2 regions of the Mesorhizobium sp. WSM4821 genome follow, and region 1 is predicted to be linked to the other one. Evidence: predicted binding sites of a transcription regulator. Region 1 holds the regulator's gene; the other holds the start of a gene.
What was found. Region 1 encodes LexA, which represses DNA repair genes until DNA is damaged. Its sites were predicted from a motif close to TGTTCNNNNTGTGTTCNG; they were not measured.

Region 1 (7,628 bases):
CGCTCCAAATGATCCTCGACGGCGATGCCAAGAAGGGCGACGTGCTGGGCACGGCGCGCATCGCTGGCATCATGGCGGCCAAGAGGACGCATGAGCTGATCCCGCTCTGCCATCCGCTTCTGTTGACCAAACTATCGGTCGACATCGAACCGGACGCGACGCTGCCTGGCCTGAAGGTCACGGCGCTGGCCCGCGTCACCGGCAAGACCGGCGTCGAGATGGAGGCGCTGACCGCCGCCTCGGTCGCTTGCCTGACCATCTACGACATGGCCAAGGCGGTCGACCGGGCCATGGTGATCTCCGGCATCAGGCTGGTGGAAAAGACCGGCGGCAAATCCGGCGACTACAAGGTGGGCGCCCAAGGGGCAGGCCAATAATGGCGTTGCTTCCGGTCACCGAAGCGCTCGAGCGCCTGCTTGAAGGTGCTGCGCCCTCGCAAGCCGAAAGCGTCACCCTGATGGACGCCGCCGACCGTGTGCTGGCGGAGCCGCTCATGGCGCTCCGCACTCAGCCGCCCTTCAACGCATCCGCCATGGACGGCTATGCCGCGCGGGCCGCGGACGTCGCGTCCGTGCCGGCAAGACTTTCGGTGATCGGCATGGCGCCGGCCGGTCGCGGCTTCACCGGGACGGTCGGTGAGAAGCAGGCCGTGCGCATCTTCACCGGCGCGCCGCTTCCCGCGGGCGCAGACACGATCGTCATCCAGGAAAATGTCCGCGACCTCGGCGGCGGCAACATCGAAGTGACCGCATCGACGGTCGAAGGCCGCAACATCCGCCGCCTCGGGCTCGACTTCTCGAAGGGCGACGTTCTGCTGGAGAAAGGCCGCCTGCTCGATCCGGCGGCTTTGTCGCTGGCCGCGTCGGCCAACCATCCGCAAGTCAGCGTGGTGAAACGGCCGCTGGTCGCCATCATCGCCACCGGCGACGAATTGCTGCCGCCGGGCAGCGACCTTGGCCCCGATCAGATCATCTCGTCCAATGCCTATGGCGTCGCCGCCGCGGCCCGCTCGGTCGGCGCGCGTGCCCTCGATCTCGGCATCGCCGCAGACCGCAAGGAGGCGATCGCTGCGCTGGTGAAAAAAGCGGTCGAGGCAGGAGCCGACGTCATCGTCACGCTGGGCGGCGCCTCGGTCGGCGATCACGACCTCGCCCATGACGTGCTGACCGGCGAAGGCATGACGCTCGATTTCTGGAAGATCGCCATGCGGCCCGGCAAGCCGCTGATGTTCGGGCGGCTGGGCGACATCCGCTGCATCGGCCTGCCCGGCAATCCGGTGGCGAGCCTGGTCTGCACGCAGCTCTTCCTGAAGCCGCTGCTTGCGCGGTTCGGCGGCCGCGCCTACCGCCAGGACATGCGTGAGGCACGGCTGGGGACCGCGATGCCGGCCAACGACGTCAGGCAGGACTATGTACGCGCCGTCGTGAAGGAAGAAGCCGGCGTGCTGCTGGCGACACCGTTCGCCATCCAGGATTCCTCGATGCTTAGAATGCTGGCAGAAGCCAACGGGCTGATCGTGCGCGAGCCGTTCGCTCCCCCAGCTGCGACTGGCGCCGCCTGCAGCGTGCTGATGCTACGCTGAACAAAACGTCAACACATTCATTAAACTTTAAACGGTTGCAGAACACAACTGGAACAGATAGTGTTTGTTCTGGGTTTGTTTTTCTGATTCTGTCGGGGGTTCGCGATGCTGACACGCAAACAACATGAACTGCTAATGTTCATCCACGAACGGCTGAAGGAAAGCGGCATTCCGCCTTCCTTCGACGAGATGAAGGAGGCACTCGACCTCGCCTCCAAGTCGGGAATACATCGGCTGATCACGGCGCTGGAGGAGCGCGGCTTCATTCGCCGCCTGCCCAACCGCGCCCGCGCGCTTGAGGTGCTGCGCCTGCCCGATTCGATCGCGCCCGGCCTCAATGCGGCGCGCAAATTCTCGCCAAGCGTCATTCAAGGCAGCCTTGGGCAGGGCAATCTCGGACGACAGATCAAGCCGGCGCCTTCACGCATGCCTGCGGCCGGAAATGACGACGACGTCGTTGCCACCGTATCCATCCCGGTGATGGGCCGCATCGCTGCCGGCGTGCCGATCGATGCCATCCAGCACCAGACGCATTCGATCTCGGTACCGCCGGACATGATCATGGGCGGCGAGCATTATGCTTTGGAGGTCAAGGGCGATTCGATGATCGAGGCCGGCATTTTCGACGGCGACACGGTCATCATCCGCAACGCCGACACGGCGAACCCGGGAGAGATCATCGTGGCATTGGTCGACGAAGAGGAAGCGACGCTGAAGCGATTCCGCCGCAAAGGCGCCTCGATCGCCCTGGAAGCCGCCAATCCGGCCTATGAGACGCGCATCTTCGGGCCGGACCGGGTCAAGGTGCAAGGCAAGCTTGTCGGATTGATCCGGCGTTACTGAGCGGCGGCTTTTTTGGGTTTCTCGGCCTTGCGGTATGGCGGCAGGCCCCTCGCCTCTCGAGAAAACTTTCGCTGCACATGCCAGGGCCGGTACGGTTCTTCGACGGCGAAACGAATTTTTGCGCGCGTCGTCGCCGATTGCGGATCGAAGAAGACGGCGGCACTGCCCATGCGAGCGAGTTGCCGTTTGGTCACGACGAGGACCAGCGGATTGCGGCAGGGATTGTAATAGGCTGTAGCATCGTCGATGACGATCAGATCAGCAAAGGCACAGGCTGGCCGCGCGGTTTTGCGGTCGTCGGCGAGCGCGACGATCGCGCCGGACGGATGCCGGGCGAGGCACAGACCGGCAGAGCAGTAGAATGGCGCGCCCGGCGGCAGGTCCGCCGGATCGGTGATGTTGAACTGCATATCTGTTTTGGCGAACGTCTCCGGCATGATGATCGTCTCGGCCTTCAGGGCGTGTTTCCAGTTGTCGATGGTAAATTCGTTCGGACGCGCCCGGTTCACGGCAAACTCACCGCCGCCGATTGGTAGAGCGACCAGCCGCGCATTCTCCGAGATCAGCACGTCGGGCGTGGGTGTGTCGGAAATCGTCAGCAGGCCGGCAAGCGCGAAAGGCAGCGCCGCAATCCGCAGCCAGGTCGTCGCCATGGTTGCGATGACAAGTGCGATCGTCGCCAGCAGGACCGACTGCATCGAGATCAGCCCGACCGCGTCGATGGGCGAGCGCTCCGAAATCCATCCGGACACGACGATCATCGCTGTCAGGCCCTTGCCCATCACATAGAGGAAAGGCCCGTCGGCACCGAACGGCATAGCCAGAGCGCTGAGCACGGGCGAAAGGCATGACCACCAGCGAGACGATCGGCATGATCGCCAGATTGGCGAACAGGCTGAGTGGCGAGACCCGCTGGAAATGCCATATGGCAAAAGGCGCCGTAGCGCTTCCCGCGATGATGGAGGTCATGGCGAGGCCGCTCATTGCCACCAGGAATTTTCGTGTGACGAAGCCGAGCGGCGATCGTCGCGGCGGTGGCTCGGTGGCCCTGCCTGCGCGGTAGTCGGACCAGCCGGCATAAGCGCCGACGAGGGCCGCGGTCGCGGCGAAGGACATCTGAAAACTCGGCTCCACAACCTCATGCGGCGACACGACGACGATGACGGCAATCGCCGAGATCGCCAGATTGCGCATGGTGAGCGCCGCCCGGTCGAACAGCACGCGATCAGCATCACCGCCAGCATGATGAAGCTGCGCTCGGCCGCGACCACCACGCCCGAAATGATCAGATAGGCCGCGATCGAAAAGAGTGCGGCCGCGGCCGCGTATTTTTTGACCGGCCGTCGCGAGGAGAAATCGGGAAACAGCGCGAAGGCGCCGCGCAGCAGCCCCATGACCGTGCCGGCAACCAGCGCCATGTGCAGGCCGGAGATGGAGATGATGTGATAGATGCCGGTGCGCCGCATCGCCTCGTTGATCTCTTCGGGGATGCCGGCGCGCACGCCGACGACCAGCGCGGCGGCAATCTCGCCCTCGGCGCCGCCGATGCTGCCGCGAATATGGTCGGCGATGCTCTCCCGCGCGTTCTCGACCGCTGAGGAAAGACGCGCGGCAAGCGGTGCACCATCTGGCGAAGCGCCATCCGGGGGAACAGTTTTTGGAGTGCCAAGGAAAAAGCCGCTGGCGCCAATACCGGCGAAATAGCTGTCGAAGGAGTAATCATAGCCGTCCGGCTGCACCGGGCCGGTTGGTGGCAGCAGTCTGACATAGCCGGTCACTTTCGATCCGGCGGCCGCGCCCGGCGGTATTTTCATAGCCGAAGCGCGAATCCGCTTGGGCATATAGCGCAGCGCTGGCCGGGCGGTCGAGATCGCATCGATGGTCAGCCGGATGCGACCGTTCGCCATCCGGTCGAGGCTGACGATCCGGCCGGCCAGCCGCGTCGGGATTTCCGCGCCGACCATCTGCGTTCCCGCGCGCCGGTCCCGACCTTGGCGGCGAGCACGCCGAGCGCGCACAGCAGCGCAACCAGGAACACAGATGCGTTTTGCGCCATGAGCGCGAGCCGGCCGCACACAATGCCGTGAGGACCACGACGGCGATGGGTTGCGAAAAGTCCGGTTCTCTCGCCAGCGAAAAATAGAAGATCACCCCGCATGCCAGAAAAACCGGCACCAGCAGGAAGGCGACGCCACGGTCGATCTCCATGCCGGCTGCCGATGCCAAGTTGTTGCGGATGCCGGACGGCGAAAGATGGCGAAGGTGCCCGCGCAGCCGAACGGCAGGGCCGATCTTCGGGCTTGGGACCGTTGCAGGCCCCTCCGGCGGCAGGGGCCTGACATCAAGGCGTGGCAGTGAATCCGGCGCCGGTATGACAGGCACCGATGCGGCAAACAGCGACCGTTCGCTGACGCTGCTGACCGCGCCGTCGCTCCCGTCCGCACCGCGGCCTGGTCCAGCCATCGGGTCTGCCCCTTGCGCCCTTGACCTCCTATGCTACATGAACGCGCGGCGCGCGAAAGTCCGCGCGACCGCATCCGTATCCTGCACTTGCCTGAGAGTTCCATGTCCGACAAGGTCGTTACCCGTTTTGCCCCCTCGCCCACCGGCTTCCTGCATATTGGCGGGGCGCGCACGGCGCTGTTCAACTGGCTGTATGCAAAACACACCGGTGGCACGATGCTGCTGCGCATCGAGGACACCGATCGCGAGCGTTCGACGGATGCGGCAACCGCCGCCATTCTCGATGGGCTCTCCTGGCTCGGCCTCACCTGGGACGGCGAGCCGGTATCGCAGTTCGAGCGCGCGCCGCGTCACCGCGCAGTCGCCGAGGAGCTGGTGCGCCTCGGCAAGGCCTATTACTGCTATGCGACGCCGGCCGAGCTGGAGGCGATGCGCGAGAGCGCGCGGGCCAAGGGGCTGCCGCCCCGCTATGACGGACGCTGGCGCGACCGCGACCCGTCGGAGGCGCCGGCCGGCGCCAAGGGGGCCATCCGCATCAAGGCGCCGACCGAGGGCGAGACCGTGGTGCATGACCGCGTGCAGGGCGAGGTGCGCTTCCCCAACAAGGATCTCGACGATTTCATCATCCTGCGCTCCGACGGCAATCCGACCTATATGCATGCCGTCGTCGTCGACGACCATGACATGGGCATCACCCACATCATCCGCGGCGACGACCATCTGACCAACGCCGCCCGCCAGACAGTGATCTATCGAGCCATGGGCTGGGAGGTGCCGTCGATGTCGCATATCCCGCTGATCCATGGTGCCGACGGCGCCAAGCTGTCGAAGCGGCACGGGGCGCTTGGCGTCGAAGCCTATCGCGCCATGGGCTACCTGCCCGAGGCACTGCTCAACTACCTGGCGCGGCTCGGCTGGAGCCACGGCGACGACGAGATCATGTCGATCGCCGACATGATTGCGTGGTTCGACATCGGCGACGTCAACAAGGGAGCCGCCCGCTTCGACTTCGCCAAGCTCGAGGCGCTGAACGGCGTGCACATGCGCCGGAAGGACGACGCCGAATTGCTCGATATCTTCATCGCCACCTTGCCCTATCTCGAAGGCGGACCGGCGATCGCTGCGCGGCTCGACGACAAGAGCAAGGCGCAGTTGCTTGCCGCCCTGCCCGGCTTGAAGGAGCGCGCCAAGACGCTGGTCGAACTGGCCGACGGTGCCGCCTTCCTGTTCGCCCAGCGGCCGCTGCCGATCGACGAGAAAGCGGCGGCGCTGCTCGGTGGTGAAGCGCGTGAGATCCTGCGGGGCGCCCACGCGGCGCTGAAGGCGGTTTCAGGCCACTGGACGGCCGCTGCGGCGGAGGCTGCGATCCGCGAATATGCGCTGGCAGGCGACCGGAAACTCGGTGCCGTGGCCCAACCTTTACGGGCTGCGCTCACCGGCAAAAGCACCTCGCCAGGCGTATTCGATGTGCTTGCCGTGCTTGGCCGCGACGAAAGCCTGGCGCGCATCGCCGATCAAATCGATTAGGAGAACTGGCCCAAGAAGATTGGCATTGAAAGGCGGCTTTCGCAGTGCAACATTAGGTCCTGGCCCAATTTGGCACGCAGATCCAATTGCGGGCGCAAACACGAGCACTCCGATGCTTTCGACGTGTTGCGTTGCGGATATTTCGCCTTTGCCGGCATGAAGAAACAAAAGGAGTTTGCAATGTCCGAAGCTGCGACAAGACTGGAATTTGGCGGCAAAACCCACGCGTCGACTGCAAAACTGGAGCTCGGTGGTAAAACTCACGAACTCAAGGTGCGAAGCGGCTCGGTCGGACCTGATGTCATCGACATCGGTTCGCTTTACAACACCACCGGGGCCTTCACCTACGATCCCGGCTTCACGTCGACGGCAAGCTGCGAATCGGAAATCACCTTCATCGATGGCGATGCCGGGATCCTTTTGCATCGCGGCTATCCCATCGACCAGTTGGCCGAACATGGCGACTTCCTCGAAGTCTGCTATCTCTTGCTCTACGGCGAATTGCCGACCAAGGCGCAAAAGGACGATTTCGACTACCGGGTGACGCGCCACACCATGGTGCATGAACAGATGTCGCGCTTCTTCACCGGCTTTCGCCGCGACGCGCACCCGATGGCGGTGATGTGCGGCGTGGTCGGCGCGCTGTCGGCCTTCTATCACGATTCCACCGACATTTCGGACCCGTATCAGCGCATGGTCGCATCGATGCGGCTGATCGCCAAGATGCCGACGATCGCGGCGATGGCCTACAAATACCACATCGGCCAGCCCTTCATTTACCCGAAGAACGAGCTGAATTTCGCGGCCAACTTCCTGCATATGTGCTTTGCCGTGCCGTGCGAGGAATACAAGATCAACCCGGTGCTGGCGCGTGCGATGGAGCGCATCTTCATCCTGCACGCCGATCACGAGCAGAACGCCTCGACCTCGACCGTCCGCCTCGCCGGCTCGTCGGGCGCCAATCCGTTTGCCTGCATCGCCGCCGGCATCGCCTGCCTGTGGGGACCAGCCCATGGCGGCGCCAACGAGGCCGCCTTGAACATGTTGGGCGAGATCGGCCATGTCGACCACATCCCGGAATTCATCGCCCGCGCCAAGGACAAGAACGATCCGTTCAGGCTGATGGGCTTTGGCCACCGCGTCTACAAGAATTACGATCCGCGCGCCAAGATCATGCAGAAGACCGCGCATGAGGTTTTGGGCGAACTCGGTA
Region 2 (7,628 bases), 2.7 Mb from region 1:
GTCGCCAGTGCGGCGCGCACGCCTGTCGGTTCTTTCAACGGCGCTTTCGCCAACACACCGGCCCACGAGTTGGGCGCGGTCGCCGTCAAGGAAGCGCTCGCCCGCGCCGGTGTTGACGGAACCGAGGTCGACGAGGTGATCCTCGGCCAGGTGCTGACGGCGGCTCAGGGCCAGAATCCCGCCCGCCAGGCATCCATCAATGCCGGCCTGCCAAAGGAAACCACCGCTTGGGGCCTCAATCAGGTTTGCGGCTCAGGCCTGCGCGCTATCGCGCTTGGCATGCAACAGATCGCCACTGGCGATGCCAAGGTGATCGTCTCCGGCGGACAGGAATCGATGTCGCTGGCCCCGCATGCCCAGCACCTGCGTGCCGGCGTCAAGATGGGCGACTACAAGATGATCGACACCATGATCAAGGACGGGCTGTGGGACGCCTTCAATGGCTACCACATGGGCAACACAGCCGAAAACGTCGCCCGCCAGTTCCAGATTACCCGCGAGGACCAGGACCGGCTCGCATTGGCTTCCCAGAACAAGGCCGAGGCGGCGCAGAAGGCCGGCAAGTTCAAGGACGAGATCGTGGCCTTCACCGTCAAGGGCAAGAAGGGTGACACCATTGTCGACCAGGACGAATACATCCGCCACGGCGCCACCATCGACGCCATGACCAAGCTGAGACCGGCCTTTGACAAGGACGGCACGGTGACCGCCGCCAACGCCTCCGGCATCAATGATGGCGCCGCTGTCGCGGTGCTGATGACCGAAGCGGAAGCCTCGAGGCGCGGCATCACGCCGCTGGCGCGCATCGTGTCCTGGGCGACCGCGGGCGTCGATCCGCAGATCATGGGAACCGGGCCTATTCCCGCCTCGCGCAAGGCTCTGGCCAAGGCCGGCTGGTCGGTCGGCGATCTCGACCTGGTCGAGGCCAACGAGGCCTTCGCCGCCCAGGCCTGTGCCGTCAACAAGGACATGGGCTGGGATCCGTCCATCGTCAATGTCAATGGCGGCGCTATCGCCATTGGCCATCCGATCGGCGCATCCGGTGCCCGCATCTTCAACACGCTGGTCTACGAGCTGCGCCGCAGAGGTGCCAGGAAGGGCCTCGCCACGCTGTGCATCGGCGGCGGCATGGGCGTCGCCATGTGCGTGGAAGCGCTGTGAAGACAGCCAAGACAGGATGAGCAAGACATGGAATAGTCGATGACGAACGGGGCTCAATCGCCGTTAGAGCGTTCCCCGCCCGCCGCTCATGAAAACCAAAGGGGAGGTATGAAATGACGAAGGTAGCACTGGTCACCGGTGGCTCGCGCGGTATTGGCGCTGCGATTTCGATCGGCCTGAAAAACGCCGGCTACAAGGTCGCCGCCAATTACGCCGGCAATGATGAAGCCGCGCAGAAATTCAAGGCGGAGACCGGCATTCCGGTCTACAAATGGTCGGTCGCCGACTACGACGCCTGCGCCGCCGGCATCAGACAGATCGAGGCCGACCTCGGCCCGGTCTCCGTGCTGGTCAACAATGCCGGCATCACCCGCGACGCCATGTTCCACAAGATGACGCGCGAGCAGTGGAAAGAGGTCCTCGACACCAACCTGTCAGGCGTCTTCAACATGACGCATCCGCTGTGGGGCGGCATGCGCGACCGTAAATTTGGCCGCGTCATCACTATCTCGTCGATCAACGGCCAGAAGGGGCAGACCGGCCAAGTCAACTATTCGGCCTCGAAGGCCGGCGACATCGGCTTCACCAAGGCGCTCGCCCAGGAAGGAGCGCGGGCCGGCATCACCGTCAACGTCATCTGCCCCGGCTATATCGCCACCGAAATGGTCAGGGCGATGGACGAGAAGGTGCTCAACGAGCGCGTCATCCCGCAGATTCCGGTCGGCCGTCTCGGCGAGCCGGAAGAAATCGCACGCTGTGTCGTTTTTCTCGCTTCCGACGATGCCGGTTTCATCACCGGATCGACCATCACCGCCAATGGCGGCCAGTATATTACCTGAAGCCCGGACAGGTACGCCGAGACAAAGCCACGATAGAAACGGGCCGGGAAATCGGGCCGTTTCCATCAGCGGCTCCTTGGTCGCGAGGTCTTGATGCAAACCCTGCCCCAATCCGGCACGCAAAGGTTAACGCCTACCGCGCAGCCTGTGCAAAACCCTGTGTCCAGCCTGTGGATTCTCGGTGGAAAACCTGTTCGAAACACAACATGTTGGGGTGAACAAACCGGGAAACATCCGGCAACGCTGATTCGTCGCCGTTTCGTTCCGGCTTTGACCGGAAGGTTAATGACAATGACTGAAAACAGCCGTCCCACCGTTAAGGCGCGTTAAGAAAGATCAATAGTTTCATAATGTTGGACGACGCCCTTCGGTCTGCACCGATCGTTCGCCGGCAAAGGTTAACGGCGATGCTCGCCCTGCATGAATCGGGCCAGTTCGGGGATTCAGCATGTGGTGAAACTCACCGGCAAAAAAACCAGATGTAGCCGTGAACAAAGCCTGAATCTGCGCGAGTCAGTGATTCGTAGCCGATTCGTTCCAGACTCGTTCCAACTGTTAATAGGAGCCTGTTGACAGCACCGAGCGAGGGCCTTCGACCCGCCAGCGAACATTCCGCTTTCGCTTCGCGCGCTAAATCCCTATGTGTCGCCTGTCACACGCGCCTCCATGGGCGCGCTCCCGACAAATGCGAGGCAGAGAGCCTTATTTCCAGGTCGATGAACATCCAGCCGAAACACACTGAGCCGCTGATCCTGTCGGGCCGTGACGTGACTGCCGTGCTCGGGCCGACCAACACCGGCAAGACCCATCTCGCCATCGAGCGCATGGTGGCGCATGAGAGCGGCATTATCGGCCTGCCGCTCAGGCTGCTGGCCCGCGAAGTTTATTCACGCGTCTGCGAGAAGGTCGGCGCTCACAAGGTGGCGCTCATCACCGGCGAGGAGAAGATCCAGCCCGAGGGCGCCAGATATTCGGTCTGCACGGTGGAAGCCATGCCGCGCGAGACCAGCGCCGCCTTCGTCGCCATCGACGAGGTTCAACTGGCCGGCGATCTCGAGCGTGGCCACATCTTCACCGACCGCATCCTGCATCTGCGCGGCCGCCAGGAGACGCTGCTGCTCGGCGCCGCCACCATGCACGGCATCCTCCAGCGTCTGCTGAAAGGCGTATCGGTGGTGACGCGGCCACGGCTGTCGCATCTCGCCTATGCCGGCTCGAAGAAGCTGACCCGCCTGCCGCGACGCACGGCGATCGTCGCCTTTTCCGCCGAAGAGGTCTATGCCATCGCCGAACTGATCCGCCGCCAGCAAGGCGGTGCGGCCGTCGTGCTCGGCGCGCTATCGCCCCGCACCCGCAATGCCCAGGTGGAGCTATTTCAATCGGGTGATGTCGACTATCTGGTCGCCACCGATGCAATCGGCATGGGCCTGAACCTCGACCTCGACCATGTCGCCTTCGCCCAGAACCGTAAATTCGACGGCTACCAGTACCGCAACCTGACGGCGGCCGAACTCGGCCAGATCGCCGGCCGCGCCGGCCGGCACTTGCGTGACGGCACCTTCGGCGTCACCGGCCAGGTTGATCCGCTGGACGAAGATCTGGTCAAGAAGATCGAAGGGCATGAGTTCGACCCGGTCAAGGTGCTGCAATGGCGCACCGCGCATTTCGATTTCGCCAGCCTCGATGCGCTGAAGCGCTCCATCGAGGCCAACGCGCCGGTCGAAGGCTTGACGCGTGCGCTGCCGGCGGTGGATGCACAGGCGCTCGAGCATTTGTCCCGAGACGAGGACATCCGGGCGCTTGCCACCGACGCCGGGCACGTGGCGCTGTTGTGGGAGGTCTGCGCCTTGCCCGACTACAGAAAGATCGCGCCGGCCCAGCATGCCGACCTGATCGCCTCGATCTATATGGACCTTGCCAGGCATGGCCATGTCGACGAGAATTACATGGCCGAGCAGGTGCGCCGTGCCGACACCACCGAAGGCGACATCGACACGCTGTCGCACCGGATCGCCCAGATCCGCACCTGGACTTTCGTTTCCAACCGGCCCGGCTGGCTGGCCGATCAGGCACACTGGCAGGAAAAGACGCGCGAAATCGAAGACAGATTGTCGGATGCGCTGCATGAGCGGTTGACGAAACGCTTCGTAGACCGCAGGACTTCCGTCCTCATGCGGCGCCTTAGAGAAAATACCATGCCTGAAGCCGAAATCAGCCCAACCGGAACCGTCCTCGTCGAAGGCCACCATGTCGGCGAGTTGCAGGGATTCCGCTTCACCGCCGATCAGAGCGCCGGCGGCGAGGACGCCAAGGCAGTGCGCACGGCAGCCCAGAAGGCGCTTGCGGCCGAATTCGAAGCGAGGGCCGAACGCTTCGGAGCCTCGGCCAACGGCGACATTGCGCTCGGCTCCGACGGCACACTGCGCTGGATCGGCGCGCCGATCGGCACGCTGGTGGCAGGCGACGAGGCGTTGAAGCCGCGCCTTGTGCTGCTGGCTGACGAGCAGCTCACCGGTCCCGCCCGCGACAAGGTCGCGGCGCGCGCCGAGCGCTTCGTCAATTTTCAGATCGAGTCCTTGCTGAAGCCGCTGGTCGACCTCAAGAACGCAGAGCAGATCACCGGCATCGGCCGCGGTATCGCCTTCCAGCTCGTCGAGCATTTCGGCCTCATCAACCGCCGCGACATCGCCGAGGAGATGAAGTCGCTCGACCAGGAAGGCCGCGCCGCGCTTCGCCGGCTCGGCGTGCGCTTCGGCGCCTACCACATCTTCGTGCCGGCACTGATCAAGCCGGCGCCGGCCGGTCTGGTGACGCTGCTGTGGGCACTGAAGAACGACGGCAAGGACAAACCGGGCTTCGGCGACGTGGTCCATGCGCTGGCCTCCGGCCGCACCTCGGTAGTCGTCGATCCCGCTTTCGACAAGACCTTCTACAAGCTCGCCGGCTACCGCAACCTCGGCCGCCGCGCGGTGCGCGTCGACATCCTCGAGCGGCTGGCCGACCTGATCCGTCCGGCGACCAACTGGAAGCCCGGTCTCGGCCAGCGTCCCGACGGCGCCTATGACGGTCAGTCCTTCATGGTGACGCCGCCGATGATGTCGATCCTCGGCGCCACGGCCGACGACATGGAAGAAATTTTGAAAGGCCTCGGCTACCGGGCCGAGCCGAAGCCAGCGGTCGAAGTGAAGGCACGGCTCGAGGCACAGGACAATGCCGCGCGTGAAGTCGCCGCGGCCAAGCAGGCGGCGGAAGAGCAAGCCGAGCAGGCCAAGGCGGCGGCAGCCGCGATTGCGGACGCAGCCGCCGAGGCGCCGGCCGAGAGTTCGGAGTCGGATGCGGTTGGGGCAAACCCCGACGGCTCGGCGGAAGGTGCCGCCGAAGCGGCAGCCGGGCCTGCCGCGGGAGAGCAGCCCGAAGTTGCACCCGACATCACACAAGAGGTTCCGTCTACAGCGGAAGCGGCCGCTGACATCGCTGCTGCCGAAGGCGCCGACGTGCTCACCTCCCCCTCGATGGGGGAGGTCGCGGCACGAAGCGACGCAGGTGAGGGTGATGGCGCCGAGACTGCAGGTAAGGTTGACAATGTCGACGCTCCCCCTAGCCCGGCGCTGCGCGCCGACCGTCCCAGCGAGGAGGAGGGTGAGGCCAGCGAGCCCGCCGTGGAAGCCGAGGAACCGAAACCCATCCTGTTGTGGCGGCAGGGCCGCTTCGACCAGCGCCCGCGCCATCGCCACCATGACAATCGGCCCCGTGACAACAATCGCGACAATCGCCCGCGCCACGGGCAGGCCGCGCGCGATGGCCATGGCGACACGCCGGCGGACGCCGGGCAACCGGCCGGCGCTCCGGGCAGCCGGCCGCCACGCGAGGGACGTGGCGCCGGCAAGCCGCGTTTCGACCGCAGTAAATTCAAACCCAAGCCCCAGGGCGAGACGGGGGAGCGGCGCGACAAGCGGCCCGACTGGAAGGACAGCCGGCAGGACGGCAAGGGCGGCGCGCAGGGCGGGAAGCCCGCCTTCCAGCCAAAACCGCGCGAGGATCGCCCGGCGCGCTTCGACCCGGATTCGCCTTTCGCCAAGCTCGCCGCGCTGCGCGACCAATTGAAGAAGTAGGTGCGCTCGCTCCGATGGTCACTGATGCCCGCCAGCGCATCGATAAATGGCTGTTCTTTTCGCGTGCGGTTAAATCGCGCTCGCTGGCGGCGAAGCTGGTGGTGGCCGGACGCGTCCGCATCAATCGCGACAAAGCAGCGCAGGCCTCCGATATAGTCCGGGCCGGCGACATCCTGACCATCACTCTTGAGCGGCGCATCTTCGTCTGGAAGGTGTGCGGCACAGGAAGCCGGCGAGGCCCCGCCGAGGAAGCGCGCATGCTCTACGAGGATATGTCGCCGCCGCCTGTGCCAAAGGGCGAGGCCGTTCCCGATGCGATTCCGGCGCTGCGCGATGCCGGCAGTGGCCGCCCGACCAAGAAGGAGCGCCGGGAGACGGACCGGCTGTTCGGCGAGGACTGACGCGTAACCGGCTTTCGCTTCATCGCCCCTCTGGAATTCCATTCCAGAACATCGGTATCGCGCGCAATGGCTGCCCTTGCAAGCAGCGGGCAAAGACGTTACCTCACCAAAAAAGCCTGCCGCGAAAATCGGAACCGATTTTCGGAAGGTACGATGCGTAGATTCAAAGTGTTAGAGCGTACTTTGTGCGTGCAAGTGGACGCACGTCGCTCTAGTAAAACGGGACGTCCCGGAGCCGACTGATGACCTATGTCGTGACCGACAATTGCATAAAATGCAAATACATGGACTGCATCGAGGTCTGTCCGGTCGACTGTTTCTACGAAGGCGAGAACATGCTCGTCATTCATCCGGACGAATGCATCGACTGCGGCGTCTGCGAACCGGAATGCCCGGCCGACGCGATCAAGCCGGACACCGAGCCGGGTCTCGAAAAATGGCTGCAGATCAACACCGAATATGCCGACAAATGGCCCAACATCACCGCCAAGAAGGAGCCTCCTGCCGACGCCAAATCCTTCGATGGCGAAGCCGGCAAGTTCGAGAAGTACTTCTCCGCCGAGCCAGGCGAAGGCGACTAGCGCATGACCCCGAAAATCGGAATCGATTTTCTCTGGGGATCATGCGCAAAATCAAAAGTGTTACAGCGTCCCTTGCGCGCCCAAAAAGGCCGCGTGGCGCTGTAATCGCAGGGCCGGTTCGGCCGACCTGACGCAGCGTGACAAGCATGACACATTAGCTGCCTTGACGGGCAGCAACGGTGCACGGCCTTCGCGTATGCAGCAAAACCTTGATTCTTCCGACTTTTTGTGCTACATCAACCAAACATGCCGGTGACACAACGTCGATTTATGGCGCAAACGCCCCAAATCACTGAAAGGTGAATTTCTCATCCGGACCAGAGTGATCTGGGGCAGGCGGTCGCTGTTACGCGGTTTGCCGGTCCTGATTTTTTCGGATGGATTCGTCTGTTGTGCGGCTAACGGTCGGTAGCCCGACCGCACGAGTTCAGCCGGCGCCGCCATGCCGGCGCAACAACAAGGAGTTCAGGGCGTAATGGCAACTATCACCCCGCAGAAGAAGTCCAGCGCAGCGCGTCACGGTTTCAAGACCGG

Region 2: AC0NID_RS08390 (helicase-related protein) is a predicted target of LexA. The motif match lies at 2,534-2,551, and genes of this name have one in related genera.

Annotation. Positions count from the first base shown of each region.
Region 1 covers NZ_CM148371.1:4,464,895-4,472,522, reverse strand. The annotation lists gene moaC (cyclic pyranopterin monophosphate synthase MoaC) at 1-377, shown strand, start outside; gene AC0NID_RS21670 (molybdopterin molybdotransferase MoeA) at 377-1,582, shown strand; gene lexA (transcriptional repressor LexA) at 1,688-2,425, shown strand; partial or broken gene AC0NID_RS21660 (ComEC/Rec2 family competence protein) at 2,419-4,888, opposite strand; gene gltX (glutamate--tRNA ligase) at 4,991-6,415, shown strand; gene gltA (citrate synthase) at 6,596-7,628, shown strand, end outside.
Region 2 covers NZ_CM148371.1:1,753,716-1,761,343, reverse strand. The annotation lists gene AC0NID_RS08400 (acetyl-CoA C-acetyltransferase) at 1-1,161, shown strand, start outside; gene phbB (acetoacetyl-CoA reductase) at 1,275-2,000, shown strand; gene AC0NID_RS08390 (helicase-related protein) at 2,717-6,112, shown strand; gene AC0NID_RS08385 (RNA-binding S4 domain-containing protein) at 6,127-6,513, shown strand; gene fdxA (ferredoxin FdxA) at 6,756-7,094, shown strand; gene AC0NID_RS08375 (CarD family transcriptional regulator) at 7,570-7,628, shown strand, end outside.